3 regions of the Microbacterium cremeum genome follow, and region 3 is predicted to be linked to each of the others. Evidence: predicted binding sites of a transcription regulator. Region 3 holds the regulator's gene; each other region holds the start of a gene.

Region 1 (5,789 bases), 1.3 Mb from region 3:
ATCTCGAGGATCCGCGAGCCTGAACCATCCCCACCGCGCCGCCGACGAGCGCGACTGACGCCTGAGCCGCGCAGCGAGGCCGAAGAGAAGATCCGCCTGCCCGGCCAATCAGTCCGCGAGCGCTCGGATCGCGCGTGCGAGCTCCTCAGATGACGGCGTCGACGAAGGCTCCAGCATCCATTGGAGCATGACGCCGTTGATGATCGCGAGTGCCAGCGACCCGATGGTGCGCGCGTCATCTTGTGACACCTCATCGGGGTCTACTGCGAGGACGAGCGCTGTCAGATCACGGCGACTGTCCGCGTAGATCCTCACCAGCTGCTCTCGCACGCCGGGGGAGAACTCGGCTTGCGCGTAGGCCTGCACACTCGCCACGAGCACGTGGCGATGCTCGGGCGCCGCCGTGAGAAGTCCGTCCAGGAATCGCTCCAGGCGCGCTCTGGGGCCGCCGTGGAGGTCAGTCGTGACGGCACGGGCGATCGCATCGCCCCACTCCTCGAAGGTTTCGATGACCGCGGCGTTCAGGAGGGCGTCCTTCGAACCGAAGTGATAGCCGATCGAGGCAAGGTTCGCCCCGGTGACCGCAACGATGTCGCGAGCTGTCGTGTGGGCGTAGCCGAGCCGCGCAAGGCACTGCTTGGCGCCCTCGAGAAGGTCTTCTCGCTGTCCCATGCTGGGAGTCTACCGGATGTTCATACGTTTGTACTGTACGTATGTACAATACGTACGTACACATCCACCTATGCAAGGAGAGATAGCTCATGGGTCAGGACCAGTCTTTGCTCGCCCCCGCGAGCCACGTTCGCGCCGTTCCCATCAGCGTGGATTGGGGCGAAGTGGCGGGCACCAACCGCACCACCTTGACGACGCATCTCTGGGCGGCGCCTCCGCTGCGACGAGAGTCGCCGATTCACGACCGTGCGTTCTCGGCGCTGCGCGACTTGAAGGTCGACTATGCGAGGTTCTTGCCCTGGTTCTCGCACCCGGTCCTCTCGGTCCCCGCACTCGAGGCCCCGACCGAAGGGACGACCTCGTGGGACTTCTCGAAGCTTGATCCGTTCGTGGAGGACTTCGTCGCGGCCGCGGAGGGTCGGCCTATCGTTGCGAACTTCGCCACCATCCCACACTGGATGTTCACGAACGCGGATCAGGTGCATCTGTCACACGACGTCGATGAGATCCACTGGGAGTACGAGCAGGGAGCGGACTTCCGTGACGAGTCGCTCGCGGAGGTCGCCGACTACTTCTTCCGCGTCGCCAGCTGGTACATCGCCGGCGGGTTCACCGACGAGATCGGACAGTGGCACGAGTCGGGACACGACTATCGCTTCGCATACTGGGAGGTGCTCTGCGAGCCCGACCTCAATCGTCGCATGTCGCCCGAGGTGTACACACGGCTGTACGACGCGGTCGTGGAGCGCCTGCAGCCGCTCGATCCGGACATGAAGTTCGTGGGACTATCGCTCAGTCACGTGCACCACGATCCGGAGTACTTCTGGCACTTCCTCGACGCGGCGAATCACAAGCCCGGTGTCGGGGTGGACGCCTTCTCGTACCACTTCTACGCCTCGCCCGAGATCGTCAACCCGTTCGGCACCGAGGGCAACGCAGACCCGCTCACGTGGCGCAGCACATTCTTCGCGCAGGCGGATGCCTTCGTCGAGAACGTCGCATACATCCGCTCGATCGCTCAGCGGCTCGCTCCTGACGCGAAGACCTTCCTCAACGAGATCGGCACCTACCCGGCCGACGTCATGAACCCAGCGCCGCAGATCCCGGATTTCTACTGGACCCTCAGCGGGTCCTTGCACGCTTACCTCTGGGCTCGCCTGCTCCCGCTCGGGATCGATCTCTTCGGCGTCGCGGAGTTCATGGACTACCCCGGCATGATCCCCGGTACGTCGCTGATCGACTGGGAGACTGGCGAGCCCAACGCCCGCTATCACGTGACGCAACTCCTGCTGAGTCACTTCGCGCGAGGAGATTCGCTGGTCGCGACCTCCGCGGGCGACCCGGGATTTCCCGACATGCGAGTGCACGCGCAAGCGATCATCGGACGCGATGCCGAGAAGTCCCTACTCCTGATCAACAAGTGGGACGAGTTCATCGACGTCGACCTGTCGAGCATCAGCGCAGCGGGTGCCGGTGAGCAGGTGCACGTCGGGACGTCGGGCATCGAGCCGATCGAGTGGAGCGGAGGGGTGTTGCGTCTCGAGCCCCACGCCACCGTTGTGCTGACCATTCGCTGATCGGCGAGATGCGCTCGCTGGTGGCGCTCTCGGGTCGAGGTCATCGAGGTAGCATTTGCAGTCGCCAAAAGTCAAGGGTCAGCAGGAATCCGTGACGCTTCGTACTCTGAAAGGGCAGGAAGAAACACAACACGCGAAGCGGTAGAGCATCGGCGGTCGGGTCGCCGTACAGACTCCCGTGATCGCGAGATGGTCCCGGTGGGAGGGCTACCCGCCGGGACCATCGCCTTCCGGACCGGTGCCCGCGAGCTCGATCACGCGGAGCAGTGCTGGGCCGGCTGTGCGTCGATGAAACGTTCGACATGGTCCCTCCTGAGCGGAGAGCAGCTTCGAATGAATGTCGGAGACCCGCCGTACTCTGGACCCATGTCGATAGATCCCGTTCCCGAGATCCCGGTGCCCGATGCGCTGGACCTCGTGGTCGAGGTGGCCGACATGATGTCGATCTTCGCGGCGCAGCGGCTGGCGCGCGTCGATGCGATGCGGCGGCAGGCGCTGGAGGATGCCGTACGGCATGGCCGTGAGCTGACCGACGTGATCGAGCGAGGGGTCCGGCTCGAGCTGGCAGCCGCGTTGCGGATCACCGAGCACGCGGCCGGAGAGCTGATCCGCCGGGCCGAGGCGCTGGTGCACCGCTATCCAGTTGTCCTGGCGTCCCTGGGGCGCGCCGCGATGACCGAGCGACACGCCGACATCCTCGTGAGCGGCCTCGACGAAGTGGAGCCCGAGTTGCGCGACGAGCTGCTGTCGCGCGCGCTCGAACTGGCCGAGACACAGCAGGTCGGGACGTTCCGGCGCTCGATGCGGAGGCTCATCGACACCGCGCGCGCGGTGACGGTCGCCGAGCGTCACGAGACAGCACTCGCGACGCGGCGGTCGGTGGTCGAGCACGTCGACGATGCGATGGCGTGGCTGTACCTCTACATTCCGGCGGTCGAGGCGCGGGCCATCGAGGGCCGGGCCACCGCCATGGCGAAGGCGATCGTGGCGCAAGACGGCGAGGCGCGCACGCTCGACCAGGCACGCGCCGACGTGATGTGCGACCTTCTGATCGAAGGACGCACCGACCTCCACCCGGCTGAGGCGCGCGGCATCCGTGCTGAAGTGGTCGTCACGGTGCCGGCGCTCGCCCTGCTCGCCGAGGACGACGTCGAGCGGGCGTCCGCCGGAATGGAGCCGGCCGTGGTCGAAGGCATCGGGCCGATTCCGCTCGAGCGGGCGCGTGAGCTGTGCGGCGGCGCGGAAGGATGGACGCGGGTCCTCACCCACCCCGAGACCGGGGCCGTGCTCTCTGTCGGCCGCGACCACTACCGGCCCCCGGCGTCGCTCCGACGCATCGTCAGGTGGCGTGCGGACCGGTGCATGGGTCCGGGTTGCGGCATGCCGGCGTCGCGGTGCGAGATCGATCACACGATCGCGTGGGAGGACGGCGGAACGACATCGCTCGACAACCTCGCACCGATCTGCCGAGGCCACCACCGGGTGAAACACCACGGCGGGTGGCAGGTGAGACAAGTGCCCGGCGGCGGGGGCGCTCTCGAGTGGGCGTCCCCCGCAGGCAGACGATACGTGGTGCATCCGGAGCGACGGGTGCCGGTGTTCCGGCCGTCGTCAGACAGCGACGCGCCCTTCTGACGCAGGACACGCCGGTTCCTGGCGCGCGATCAGCGCGGTTGGGTCGGTGCGGTCAGCGTGGTCCGTCCGCGGTCCGTCCGCGGTCTGTCCGCGGTCCGTCCGAGGGAACCGCGCTCGGGAAGATCAGTACCAGCCCGTCGACTGCGAGTGACCCCACGCCCCGCACGGCGTGCCATAGCGACCCGAGATGTAGCCCAGGCCCCACGCGATCTGCGTCGCGGGGTTGGTCTGCCAGTCGGCGCCGGCCGTCGACATCTTGCTGCCGGGGAGCGCCTGGGGGATGCCGTACGCACCGCTGGAGGAGTTGTACGCGTCATAGCGCCAGCCCGACTCCTTGCTCCACAGCGACACGAGGCATGCGAACTGGTCGTCGCCCCAGCCGTAGTTGCCGATCATGGCGCGCGCCGTCGCCTGCGCGTCGGCAGGGCTCGTGCCGCCCACCGCACCGCCCGAGGCGTACACCGGGTTCGGCGCGGCCGGCCCCGAGCTCGCCTTCTTCGCGGCAGCCGCGGCAGCCGCTGCCGCTTCGGCCTCGCGGCGGGCCTTCTCTTCGGCTTCCTGCTGCGCCTTCAGGGCGATCGCGGCGTCGAGCTTGCCGCGCAGCCCGTTGACCTGCTCGCTGACCGCGGCGGTCTCGGTCGTCACGGCGTCGGTGTAGTCCGCGACGTAGGCGTCGGGCAGGCTCTCGGCGCGGTCGAGCCGGTGCACGGCGGCTTCGAGAGCCGACGTGTCGACCGTGGTGACGGGAGCCCCGATGTCGAGGCCCGACGCTGCGATGTCGGCTGCGACGGTCTGTGCGGCGCTGATCGCGGCATCCGCCGCCGTGCGCGCGTCGTCAGCGGTGACCGGAGCGTCCGTGGCGACCTCGGCGCGGTCCGCCGCCGTCGGCACGGGCGTCGTGTACGACGCGAGCGCGAACCCCGTCAGCGGGATGCCGGAGGTGCCGGATGCCTCGGCCCGCGCCGTCGGCGCCGCCGTGGTGAAGGTCGCCGCAGCCAGGAGGCCGACGGCGAGCGTCGAGGCGATGAGGACCGGGCGGCGGCGGAGGCGGCGCTCGGCCCGGCGGAGGGTGCGGCGAGAAGGCAGGAAGGACGACTGGTGACGCATGAAGAAAGACCGGGTTCCGTATCGACGAAGCGCCGTCGTGCGGCGCGCTGTGCCCGTTCGGGCGGGCACAAGTCCCCGAGTCTGTCCGCCCTGTCTGGACGGTTCCGGTGCGTTACCTGAACGTTACATGCATGCGACCTGTGCCGGACGTCGAGCGAAAAGGCCAGATCACGGGCGTGCCGATGCCCGGAATCGGGTGCCACCGCCGCGCGTTGCGCTGTCACCAAGATGGAGGGCGACGGGCGCACGAGGGCCGAGCTCGCGAAGGGGAGGCCCATGGCGAAGGTGCTCCGGAGCGCGTAGCGCCGCGAACTACGATCGAAGCACCGCCTACCCCTGCCCGAGGAGACTCGACCGTGCCCGAAGCGCCCGTATCCGCAGCATCCGCCGATGTCACGACCACGGTCGCGCGTGCGCACGCGGACGACCTCGCAGCGTTCGTCGAGGCATCGCCGTCGAGCTTCCACGCCGCGGCCGAGGTCGCCCGGCGCCTCGAAGCGGCCGGGTTCACGCGTCTCGACGAAGCGGAGTCGTGGCCGGCCCCCGCGGGTGGGCGCTTCGTGGTCGTCCGCGACGGCGCCGCGATCGCATGGGTGGTGCCCCCGGCCGCCGACGCGGCGACGGGGGTGCGCATCTTCGGCGCGCACACCGATTCGCCCGGCTTCAAGCTCAAGCCCAAGCCGACGACAGGACGCCTCGGCTGGCTGCAGGCGGGTGTCGAGATCTACGGCGGCCCGCTCCTGAACTCGTGGCTCGACCGCGAGCTGCGCCTCGCCGGGCGCCTCGCACTCGACGACG
Region 2 (5,789 bases), 110 kb from region 3:
GGTGGCTGACGGCATGGAGGGCGAGCTCGAGGAGTGGATGGCGACGCTGACGGCGCGCTACGACGAATGCCTCGAGACGCTCCCTGCCGAGCGGGCGGTGTTCGAGGCGACGTTCCGGCATCGCGAGGCCGACGGTTCGTTGTGGATCTACCATTTCGCGCTCATGGGTGAGGGCGGGGGCGGGCTGGACGAGTCGAACCCGGTGGACGCCGAGCATGCGGCATTCAGTCGCCGCGTCAAAGAACCCGGGTGGGAGGAGATCGAGCCGCTGTTCATGCTCACTCCGTCGCACCTGCGTGCCGCGATGGAGCAGTGGGGCGCGACGGGACGCGGCGAGTAGTCGACGGGCGATCAGGCGGCGGGGTGGAATCTTCGGGGTGGGGGTTGGAGGTCGCCGAAGGCGTAGCGGCGGGTGAGTCGGGCGGGCAGGGCGGTGGGCTGGCTGCGGTGTCCCTGGGGTGGGTGGAGGTGGAAGTCTTCTTTGTGGGTGCGGGTGATGCGCCAGCCGCCGTGGTGGAGTTGGGTGTGGTGCCAGCGGCAGAGCAGGATGCCGCGGTCGATGTCGGTGCGGCCGCCTTCGCTGTAGGGGTCGATGTGGTGGGCTTCGCAGTAGCTGGCGGGTCGGTCGCAGTCGGTCCAGCGGCATCCGCCGTCGCGGATGGCGAGGGTGAGGCGTTGTTTCGGGGTGAACAGGCGGGCTTCGCGGCCGAGGTCGAGGGGGTTCCCGTCGGGGTCGAGGGTGATGGTGCGGGTGGTGGTGTCGCAGGTGTGCCGGGCGACCAGCCAGCCGGGGAGGGTGGTGTCGGTGTCTTCGAGGAGCGCGACCGCCGCCCGGCCGGTGGTGGCGTCGTCGAGCGCGGCGGTGGTGGTGACGATGCGGATTCCTGCTTGTCGTGTCCCGAACACGGTGTCGGTGTCGGCGAGCGCGCCGGCGCGTAGCACGTCCAGGAGCAGGTCGTAGGCGAGTTGGTCGTTGCTGCGGGGGTCGGTGGTGAGTTGCTCGGCGCGGGCTTTCTCGTCCGGGTCGACGAAGCGTGGTCCGCCGCGGCGGGGGCGCAGGGCGGTGTCGATGATCGCTTCGATCCAGGCGCCGCCTTCGTCGTCGAAGGTGAAGCTGCCGTGGCGGATGCCGTCGCGATCGGTCCACCGGCGGAACGAGCGTGCTTCGAACCGTTGCTCGAACCGTTGCTGCGCGCCGGTCGGGTCGAGCAGGTCACGGATCGCGCGCGCCGCGGACGCGAGCTCCTCCACGGTGCGCACCCCCGCCTCACCGATCAACTGCACCGCCGCGGTCTCCCACGCCGCCCGCACCCCTGCAGCCTCGGACGCGGTGTCGTCGGCAGCGGACACGGCAGGCTCGTCTTCGGCTGCCGAGTCCGCCTCGGCGGCGGCTGCGGGGACGGGTGGTTCGCCGAGCCCGCGAAGGATCGCGTCGTGCTGCGCCGACGTGAGAGCACCCGTCATCAGGGCGTCGCCGAGTACGGCGTGCCAGGGCCGCGACGGCACGCCGGCCGGTTCGGCGGCATCCGTGTCAGAACCTGTTCCCGCGTCCGCTTCGGTCGCGGGGGAGTCCTCCGCGGCGGGCAGCATTCCCGCCGCGAGCGCCTCACCGAGCCGCACCTGCTTGACCGCATCCGCGCGGGTGGTTCCGGTGAGGTCCTGGATCAGCGACACCGGCGACCGATGACCACGCTTCTGCGCCAGACCATCGTGGCCCGCGTCACGAGTGGAGCGTTCGGCCACCGTGCCCGACGCCGCGATCCGCACCGACTCGGCGCCGCGCACCAGAGCGGTCGCGTGCTCGATCACCGAGACCACTCCGTCATCGGCGAGGCCGCGCACCGCTGACGGCACATCGACGCCGTCGACATCGTCCCCGAGTGCCGCGCGCAGCGCATCCAGCGCCGCCTGCATCTCGGAGAAGAACGTCATACTTCATGCTCTCAACGACCACCGACACTCGAAGTAGTGTTCGAGTCTGTCTTGATCCGAATCATGTAACAGCTCGATAACAGTCGCCATGATCGGACGACTATCGGTGCGTCGCCGGAGGGGGCTGTGGAGAACTCGCAGGCCGGCTCGCCTGGGCCGGTTACGGTGGTCGGGTGATTCTGCGAGCGACGGGGGCGGCCGCCTTGGTGGCGGTTTCGATCATCGCGCTGGCCGGGTGCTTCGGCTCGACGCCGGAGCCCACGCCCACGCCGACGGCCGTGTTCTCGAGTGAGGAAGAGGCCTTCGCCGCCGCGGAGGAAACCTATCGGGCGTACATCGACGCGGTGAACGCGCGGCGTACTGACCCGCAGTCCGAACCTGACCCGTTGGCGTTTCTTTCTGGAAGTGCCTTTGAGAGTGAACTCGCGGCTCAACGTGACCTCGACGCGGCTGGCTTGCGGCCTGTCGGCGACGGCGTAGTGGACCGCGTCGACCACCTTGCGGCCCAACCGAGAACCGGCGAAGTGGAACTCAGGGTGTGTATCAACGCCGCAGAGGTTCGGGTGCTCGACCGTGAGGGGGAGGATGTCACGTCCCCCGAGCGTGCGGATCTGACGCTCCTCCACGTATACCTGGTGCCTGCGGGCGAGTCACTCACCATCGAACGCAGCGAAGTAGCGGAGATTGGCGAGTGCTGACGCTCCTGCTCGCATTGGTGCTCGCCGGCCCGATTCAGAATGGCCCGGATTGTGGCGCGGTTCAGGCACAGACAACTGGCTGTCCGGAGATTCTGAACACTGGCGACGAGGTTCACTTGGCGAGTGGCCGCACTGATCCTGGCGCGAGCCAGGGGAATGGACCTCAGCCGGGCGACACACGCGAACCGCAGATCTGGAGCCGGCCCGATCCGGGACGACAGTGTGACTCAGGGACCGGGTCGTGTCTCATGCCTGATCTGCCGGCGGAGCCCGTCGATCCGGGGTTCCCGGTGGTGACGCTGGCCGATCTGGTGTCGTTCCGCCCCGCCACCCCCGCCCTCGGTGGGGAACCGGCCGGTTTCGGAGTGGTCGGCATGCCCGCGAACTTCGTCGCCACCGCCTCAGAACAGCAGCTCACCGGGACTCTGCTCGGCTACCCGGTGACCGTGCGGTTCACTCCGATCGCGTTCGTCTTCAGCTACGGCGATGGGTCGACGCTGCGTGCGGCGTCCGGGGGGACGTCGTGGGAGGCATCCGGTCTCGCGCAGTTCACTCCCACGAGCACGAGCCACGTCTACGCCGAGCGCGGCACCTACGCGACCGGGGTGACGATCGAACACGCAGCCGCGGTCGACTTCGGCACCGGGTGGCGCCCGGTCGAAGGCGTCGTCACGGCGCGCTCCGCGGACTACCCCGTGCGTGTGGTCGAGGTGCGCACCGCGCTCGTGGACCGCACCTGCGTCGAGCACCCCTCCGGCCCCGGCTGCTGACGCACCGCAGCCGCGAGACCGCCGTGCATGCGCCTCCGCGAGGGGATCAGGACGTCAGCCGACGGGTTCGAACGCGAGCGTGCCCGTGCGGATGCTCGTCGCGAGGAGCCGCACGCGCACGTCGCGGCCGGGCTCGCCGAAGACGCCGTCGACGGATGCCTCGACCGCATGGTCCGTGAGCTGGATGCGCGTGTGCGATGGGTTCTGCGCGAGCACGACGGCGTCGAACTCCTGACCGACGCGATCGGCGAGCACGGCCGCCTCGATGCGGTCGATCGCGCCGGAGTTCAGTCGCCCCGCGAGCCCGGAGCTCGTCGCCATGGCCCGCGGCAGCTCGTCGAGGGAGGATCGCACCCAGCCCGGCACGTCGTCGCCGTCGGTCAGAGCCGCGCAGATGAGCAGACCCCAGCGGTCGACGAGCCGTCGCAGGGGAGCGGTCACGTGCGCGTATGGCGCGCCGAGTGCGGCCTGCAGCGGCTGCGCCGGCGGCTCGTCGTCGAATGCCTCGTACCCGGCGCCGCGGAACAGCGCCGCGGCGGCCTCGAGCACGGCGAGCGCGGCGGGGGCGTCGCGGTCCAGCGTGCGCAGGTACTCGCCGTACTCGACGCCCTCCGTCCAGGGCAGGCCGAGCAGCTGCGTCTGATGCCGGAAGGCGGCGACCGCCTCGGCTTCTGCAGGGGGCATCGTGCGGAGGATGCCGATCCCGCCGTCGAGCATGATGCGCGCGGCCGCCATGCCGGTGAGCAGCGAGAGCTGCGCGTTCCAGTCCTCGACGGGGAGGGGCATCCGTCGTTCCAGCCCGTACCCGTGCTCGGTGAGCACGACCTCCTGGTCGGGGACGTTGAGTGATGCGCCGCCGCGCGCAGCCTCCTGTGCGAGGAGCGCTCGTCCGATGGCGGGCAGCGGTGCGAGGCTCTCGGGTGCCGTTCCGTCGCGGAGCGCCTGCTGCGCCTCGGCGTAGCTCCACGCGCGCCGCGACCGGATCAGCGCACGTGTGAGGTCGGTGTGACGCAGCGCGCCGTCGGTATCGAGCGCGAACTCCCACACGAACGCGCGGCGCACGCGCTCGGGCAGCAGCGAACCCGCATCCTCCGAGATGACGGGCGGATGCAACGGCACACGCCCGTCGGGGGCGTAGAGCGTCTGGCCCCGCCGCCGCGTCTCGGCGTCGAGCGGGCCGCCGGGAGCGACGAAGAACGGCACGTCGGCGATCGCGTAGCGGACCAGGAAGCCGTCGGCGGTCGCGGTGAGGTGCATGGCCTGGTCGAGGTCGGTGGATCCGGGCGGGTCGACCGTGAGGAACTCGACGTCGGTGAGATCGGGCAGATCGCCCCCTGGGGCGCCGGCCGCACGCCGGGCCTCGGCATCGACATCGGCGGGAAAGCCGGTCGGGATGCCGAGCGACTCCCGCAGGTCCGCCAGAGCCGCGGCGAGCTCCGTCTGGTTCGCCGACGGCGACAGTCGTGCGGTGCGGCGCATGGGTCGAGCCTATCCAGCGCGCTCCCGCACGACGCGGCGGTCCCCGGCGGGCGGACCCCCGCCCCAGCGCAGCGGCGAGCCACCCGATCGCGGTTGGCGCAGGCGCGCGCGGCGCGCGATCCGCTACGGTCGGGAATCTCATGACCGAGCCCGCCCCTCCCGCAGACGCCGCCTCCGATCCGCGCACGCCGCTGTCGCGTCCTGTCGTGGCCGGTGTCATCACGGCACTCGTCGGCGTCACGAGCTCGTTCGCCGTCGTGCTGACCGGCCTCGACGCCGTCGGCGCGTCGCGGGCCCAGGCTGCGAGCGGCCTGCTCGTGCTGTGCCTGACGATGGGCCTCGCGTCGATCGTCCTCGCGTGGCGATACCGGATGCCGATCACCGTGGCCTGGTCGACGCCCGGGGCGGCGGTTCTCGCCGCCACCGGGGCGGTCGAGGGCGGCTGGCCCGCCGCGGTCGGCGCCTTCCTCGTCACCGCGGGGCTCATCCTGCTCACGGCGCTGTGGCCACGGCTCGGGCGGCTGATCGCGCGCATTCCGCCGTCGATCGCGCAGGCGATGCTCGCGGGTGTGCTGCTGCCGCTATGCCTCGCGCCGGTCACAGGGATCGTCGCGAACCCGTGGGGGGTCGTCCCGGTGATCCTCACCTGGCTCGTCTTCGTCAGGCTCGCTCCGCGCTGGGCCGTGCCGCTCGCCTTCGTCGCGGCATCCGTCGTCGTGGGCGTCCACGTCGCCACGACAGGGGCCGCGATCGACCCGCGGCTGCTCATGCCGCACCTCGAGTTCACGGCGCCCACGCTGACCTTCGGCGCGGTGGTCGGACTGGCGCTGCCACTGTTCCTGGTGACCATGGCGTCGCAGAACGTGCCGGGCGTCGCGATCATGCGCAGCTTCGGCTACGAGGTGCCGTG
Region 3 (5,789 bases):
GGCGCGGAAGGCGCCGACCCCCGGCACCACGAGCCCGTCAGCCTCCAGCACGAGACCGCGATCGGACGTCAGGCGGGCGTCGGCACCGGCCGCCGCGAGCGCCTTGACGGCGGAGTGGACGTTGCCCGAGCCGTAGTCGAGGACCGCGACGAGCGGCTTCGCCGCGTCTACTGCGCGAAGCTCGGGAGCCTCGCTCACAGAGCACCCTTCGTGCTGGGGATGCCCTCGACCAGCGGATCGAGCGCCTTCGCCTGGCGGAAGGCGCGTGCGAACGCCTTGTATTCGGCCTCGGCGATGTGGTGCGGGTCCCGGCCCGACAGCACGCGGACGTGGACGGTGAGCGCGGCGTTGAAGGCGATCGCCTCGAATGTGTGGCGCACGAGCGAACCTGTGAAGTGTCCGCCGATGAGGTGGTGCTCGAATCCGGCGGGCTCGCCGGTGTGGACGAGGTACGGGCGCCCGCTGATGTCGACGACGGCCTGGGCGAGCGCCTCGTCGAGGGGGACGAGCGCGTCGCCGTACCTCGAGATGCCGGACTTGTCGCCGAGCGCTTCGCGGATCGCCTGGCCGAGCACGATCGAGATGTCTTCGACGGTGTGGTGCGCGTCGATGTCGGTGTCGCCCGACGCCCGCACGGTGAGGTCGGTGAGCGAGTGCTTCGCGAACGCCGTCAGCAGGTGGTCGAAGAACGGCACGGTCGTGTCGATGCGGCTGCGCCCGGAGCCGTCGAGGTCGAGCTCGAGCTCGACGGTGGACTCGCTCGTCGCTCGCCGGAGCGACGCCGTACGGGGTTCAGCGCTCATGCGGCCGATCCTACCGAGGCCAGCGCGTCGAGGAATGCGGTCGTCTCGTCCGCCGTGCCCGCCGTGACCCGGAGGTGGTGCGGGATCCCGACGTCCCGGATGAGCACGCCGCGGTCGTAGAGCCCCTGCCACGTCGCGGCCGGGTCGTCGACGCCGCCGAAGAGCACGAAGTTCGTCCACGAGTCGTGCGCCGTGTAGCCGAGCGCCTCCACCGTGGCGGCGATGCGGTGGCGCTGCACGACGATCTCGTCCACCATCCGCAGCATGACCGGCGCGTGGCGCAGCGCCGCACTCGCGGCCGCCTGCGTGAGTGCGCTCAGGTGGTACGGCAGCCGCACCAGGCGGAGCGCGTCGATGAGGACGGGGTCGGCAGCCAGGTAGCCGACACGGGCCCCTGCGAACGCGAACGCCTTGCTCATCGTGCGCGACACGACGAGCCGTTCGCGCCCCTCGAGCAGGGTCAGAGCGGAGGCCTGGTCGTGCGGGGCGAACTCGAAGTACGCCTCGTCGACCACCACCACGCCGTCGGTGGCGTCGTAGACGGCCTCGACGACATCGAGGCCGAGCGGAGTGCCGGTCGGGTTGTTGGGCGAGCACAGGAACACCACGTCGGGCGCCGCGTCGGCGACCTGAGCCGCCGCGTCCGCGGCCTCGAGCGTGAAGTCGGGCGCCCGGGTGCCCGAGATCCACTCGGCGCCGGTGCCCCGCGCGAGCAGGGGGTACATCGAGTACGTGGGGGCGAAGCCGAACGCGGTGCGCCCCGGCCCGGCGAAAGCCTGGAGGATGTGCTGGAGCACCTCGTTGGAGCCGTTCGCGGCCCAGATCCGGTCGCGGTCGAGCCCGTGGCCGAGATAGTCGGCGAATCCCTCGCGTAGAGCAGTGAACTCGCGGTCCGGGTAGCGGTTGACGTCGCGCAGGGCGCGGGCGATCGAATCCACGATGTCGTCGGCGACGTCCTGCGGCACGGGATGCGTGTTCTCGTTGACGTTCAGCGCAACGGGAAGCGCTGCCTGCGGGGCTCCGTACGGCTTCTGCCCGCGGAGATCGGCGCGCAAGGGAAGGTCTTCGAGGCGTGGACTCACCCCTCCCATGCTACGGGCGCCGCACCGACCACCGGCGACCCGTGACGTCGCGCGACGTCACGGCGTCGGCTCGTACTCCGACGGGATCGACAGGCGCTGCCCCGCCCACACCACCGCGCTGTCGAGCGCGTTGAGCCGCACCAGCCGGTCGACGACGTCGCGCGGGTCGTGCGACGGCGCGACCTCCTCGGCGATCGACCACAGCGAGTCGCCGGGCGCCACGGTGATCGTGGAGAAAGTGCCCGCCGGCGCCCCCTCGTCGCGCGACGCGAGCGCCGCGCCGCCGCCGATGATCGCGAACGCGAGGGCGATGATCGCCGGCAGAGCGGCGGCCAGCGCGAGGACGCGACGCCCGCGCACGGTCAGGCGCAGACGCGTCGCCCGGATGGCGACGGCCCGCGTGGCATCGGCGGGCGAGGGAACGGTCGTGGTGACGCCGATCGCGGTCATGCTGTCCTCCTCTGGGGGCGGGAGATTCGCACTCCCCGCTCGGCCGGGAGCGGGGAGGTGCGAACCTCTTTTCCGAAGCTATCTTCGAGTCTGTAGGATGTCAATACCGGAATCCGGATCGCGACTCTCGAACGCGACACGCGGCGAGGTTGTTCCCCTCGCGGGTCACAGGCGGATACGGTTTCGATACGAGAACCCCACCACGGGCCTCCGACATTCGAAGAAACCGCGCTCCACCGACGGGCGCGAGACGGGAGCCGGACATGAGCGACGCGGCCGGGCGCGAGAAGCCCCAGACACGACGGCGCAAGAGCCTGAGCGACAAGCAGCTCGCGATCCTCGAAGTGATCCAGCGCTCGATCGCCCGTCACGGCTATCCGCCGAGCATGCGCGAGATCGGCGACGCCGTCGGCCTCAAGTCGCTCTCGAGCGTGACGCACCAGCTGAATCAGCTGGAGCTGAGCGGATATCTGCGCCGCGACGCGGGGAAGACGCGCGCCATGGAGGTGCTGATCGATCTGCCCGGCACCGCCACCGAGAGCCCGGCCGACAGCGCGCCGTCGGTCGGCGACGCCGCTCTCGTGCCTCTCGTGGGCCGCATCGCCGCCGGCGTGCCCATCACGGCCGATCAGCAGATCGAAGAGATCTTCCCGCTCCCCCGGCAGCTGGTCGGCAAGGGCGACCTCTTCATGCTGCGCGTGTCGGGCGACTCGATGATCGACGCTGCGATCTGCGACGGCGACTGGGTCGTGGTCAGGTCGCAGGCCACGGCCGACAACGGCGAGATCGTGGCGGCCATGCTCGACGGCGAAGCGACCGTCAAGACGTTCCGCCAGCGCGACGGCCACACCTGGCTGCTCCCGCGCAACTCCGCCTTCGAGCCGATCCTCGGCGACGACGCGGTCGTGCTCGGCAAGGTCGTCGCCGTGCTCCGGGCGGTCTGACGGATTTCATCCGATGCGCGTGTAGCCGTGTGAGCGGCACCACGATATAAGGGTGAGATGACCACCGCAGCGCCCGACGCCGACTCCCCCGACCTCTACGCCCGCTTGGCCGAGCTCGAGGCGGAGAACGCCCGCCTCCGCACCGAGGCGCCCCCGGCCGCGGACACCGCTCGCGGTCCCCGCGGCTCGCGCTGGCGGGCGTTCCTGTCGGCGCTGTGCATCGTCATCGCGACGATCCTCGTCCCGCTGGCCGTCGTCACCGCGTGGGCGCGGCTGGAACTCGTCGACGAGGCGGCCTTCGTCTCCACGCTCGCGCCGCTCGCCGACGATCCGGCCGTGCAGCAGATGCTCATCGACGAGACGGTCGAGGCCGTCGAGGCCCAGGTCGACTTCGACGCGCTCACCGCCGACGTCTTCGACGGGATCGCCCAGCTCGGCCTGCCGCCTCGCGCGACCGACGCCCTGCGGCTGCTGGAGGCGCCGGCCGCGGAGGGCCTCAGCAACCTCCTCACCCAGACCGTGACGAGGGTCGTGGAATCCGACGCGTTCGCCGACACCTGGACGACCACCACGCGTGCCGCGCACCGGGTGCTGACGGCCGCCGCGACCTCGGACGGCGGCGGCGTGGTGGTGCTCACCGACGACGGTCTCGGCATCCAGCTGGGCACGATCGTCGACGGCGTCAAGCAGAACCTCCTCGACCGCGGCGTCGGGATCGCGCAGCTGATCCCGGCCGTCGACCGCGTCGTCATCATCGGCACCGGCGAGACCCTGGTCACGGTGCGGACCGTTTACGCGCTCGCCACCACCCTGGGCTGGTGGCTCCCGGTCATCGCCATCGCCCTGTTCGTCATCGGCATCCTCATCGCCCGGCGCCGCAGCACGGCGGTCCTCGGGACCGGCATCGGTTTCGTGGTGGGCGGCGGCGCCCTCGCCCTGGCGTTCGCGATCGGCTACCCGGTCGTCGGCCAGGCCGCCGTGCAGCTCGGCCTGTCTTCGGCGGCGCTCGGCGTCGTGTACGAGAGCCTCGTCGGGGCGATGCAGCAGACCGCGGCGATCGTGGCGCTCCTGGGAGCGGTGATCGCGGTCCTCGGCTGGTTCGCCGGGCGATGGTCTCCGGCCGTCCGGACGCGCGGCGCCGTGGGCTCGATGAACGCCTCGTTGCGCGCGCGGCTGGCGGACCACGGCTTCACGACCGGCCGCTTCGGAGCGTGGCTCGCACGGTACCGCATCGCCGTCCGCACGATCGTCGTGGCACTCGCCGTCATCTGGCTCTTCGCACTCCGGCCGCTGTCGGCGGGCGACGTCCTTCTCGTCGTCATCGTCGCGCTCGTGGTCACCTGGATCCTCGAGATCCTGCAGCGACGTGACTCGGCGACGGATGCCGAAGACGACGTCGCGGACGAGGTCGTCGTCCTCTCCGCCCCCACCGAGGAGCCCGCCCCCACCGAGGAGCCGGTCGACACCGAGGAGCCGGTCCCCTCCGCGGAGCCGGCCGAGGCCGGGACGGCGGAGCCGGCATCCGTCGGCACGAAGCGCAAGCCGCGCGTCCGCTGAGGGCTACACCGGCGCCGCGACCGACTCCCGCGCCGAGCGCGTGGCCTCGATGATGTTGCGCAGCGAGGCGACCGTCTCGTCGTATCCGCGGGTCTTGAGGCCGCAGTCCGGGTTCACCCACACCTGCCTGAGGGGCAGCTCGGCGACGGTGCGGTCGAGCAGCTCGGCCACCTCGCCCACCGACGGCACGCGCGGCGAATGGATGTCGTACACGCCGGGCCCGATGCCGTGCGCGAAGCCGGAGTGCGCGATGTCGCCGATCACCTCGCCCCGGCTGCGGGCGGCCTCGATCGACGTCACATCGGCGTCGAGGGCCGCGATCGCGTCGATCACGACGTCGAACTCCGAGTAGCAGAGGTGCGTGTGCACCTGGGTGGCCGCCGCCGCTCCCGCCGTCGCGAGACGGAACGAGGCCACCGACCAGTCGAGGTAGGCGGGCTGGTCGGCCGTCTTGAGCGGAAGGAGCTCGCGCAGCGCCGGCTCATCCACCTGGATGATGCCGATTCCGGCCGCCTCGAGATCGGCGATCTCATCGCGCAGGGCGAGCGCGACCTGGTCGGCGGTCTCGGCGAGGGGCTGGTCGTCGCGCACGAACGACCACGCCAGGATCGTCACCGGACCGGTGAGCATGCCCTTCATCGGCTTGTCGGTGAGCGACTGCGCGTAGGTCGACCACGCGACGGTGATCGGCGCCGGCCGCGACACGTCTCCCCACAGGATCGACGGGCGCGTCGCCCGGGACCCGTACGACTGCACCCAGCCGTTGCGCGTCACCGCGAAACCGTCGAGGTGCTCCGCGAAGTACTGCACCATGTCGTTGCGCTCGGCTTCGCCGTGCACGAGCACGTCGAGTCCGACCTCCTCCTGCAGCGCGACGACGCGCGCGATCTCGTCGCGCAGGAACCGCTCGTACTCCTCGCGCGTGAGCTCGCCCGCGGCGTGCCGGGCGCGGG

The links. The regulator LexA, encoded in region 3, represses DNA repair genes until DNA is damaged. The targets are predictions, from matches to a motif close to TCGAACANNTGTTCGA.
Region 1: the regulator LexA is predicted to act here: its motif matches at 2,535-2,550, upstream of IM778_RS04270 (HNH endonuclease signature motif containing protein).
Region 2: the regulator LexA is predicted to act here: its motif matches at 1,961-1,976, upstream of IM778_RS11215 (HNH endonuclease signature motif containing protein).

Annotation. Positions count from the first base shown of each region.
Region 1 covers NZ_CP063812.1:998,354-1,004,142, forward strand. The annotation lists gene IM778_RS04260 (TetR/AcrR family transcriptional regulator) at 109-672, opposite strand; gene IM778_RS04265 (hypothetical protein) at 762-2,249, shown strand; gene IM778_RS04270 (HNH endonuclease signature motif containing protein) at 2,616-3,884, shown strand; gene IM778_RS04275 (aggregation-promoting factor C-terminal-like domain-containing protein) at 4,008-4,991, opposite strand; gene IM778_RS04280 (M18 family aminopeptidase) at 5,348-5,789, shown strand, end outside.
Region 2 covers NZ_CP063812.1:2,452,402-2,458,190, reverse strand. The annotation lists gene IM778_RS11220 (DUF6176 family protein) at 1-340, shown strand, start outside; gene IM778_RS11215 (HNH endonuclease signature motif containing protein) at 352-1,932, opposite strand; gene IM778_RS11210 (hypothetical protein) at 2,106-2,630, shown strand; gene IM778_RS11205 (hypothetical protein) at 2,879-3,400, shown strand; gene IM778_RS11200 (RNB domain-containing ribonuclease) at 3,455-4,879, opposite strand; gene IM778_RS11195 (benzoate/H(+) symporter BenE family transporter) at 5,020-5,789, shown strand, end outside.
Region 3 covers NZ_CP063812.1:2,342,261-2,348,049, forward strand. The annotation lists gene hisH (imidazole glycerol phosphate synthase subunit HisH) at 1-198, opposite strand, end outside; gene hisB (imidazoleglycerol-phosphate dehydratase HisB) at 195-803, opposite strand; gene IM778_RS10695 (histidinol-phosphate transaminase) at 800-1,894, opposite strand; gene IM778_RS10700 (LysM peptidoglycan-binding domain-containing protein) at 1,943-2,335, opposite strand; gene lexA (transcriptional repressor LexA) at 2,599-3,279, shown strand; gene IM778_RS10710 (hypothetical protein) at 3,337-4,836, shown strand; gene metE (5-methyltetrahydropteroyltriglutamate--homocysteine S-methyltransferase) at 4,840-5,789, opposite strand, start outside.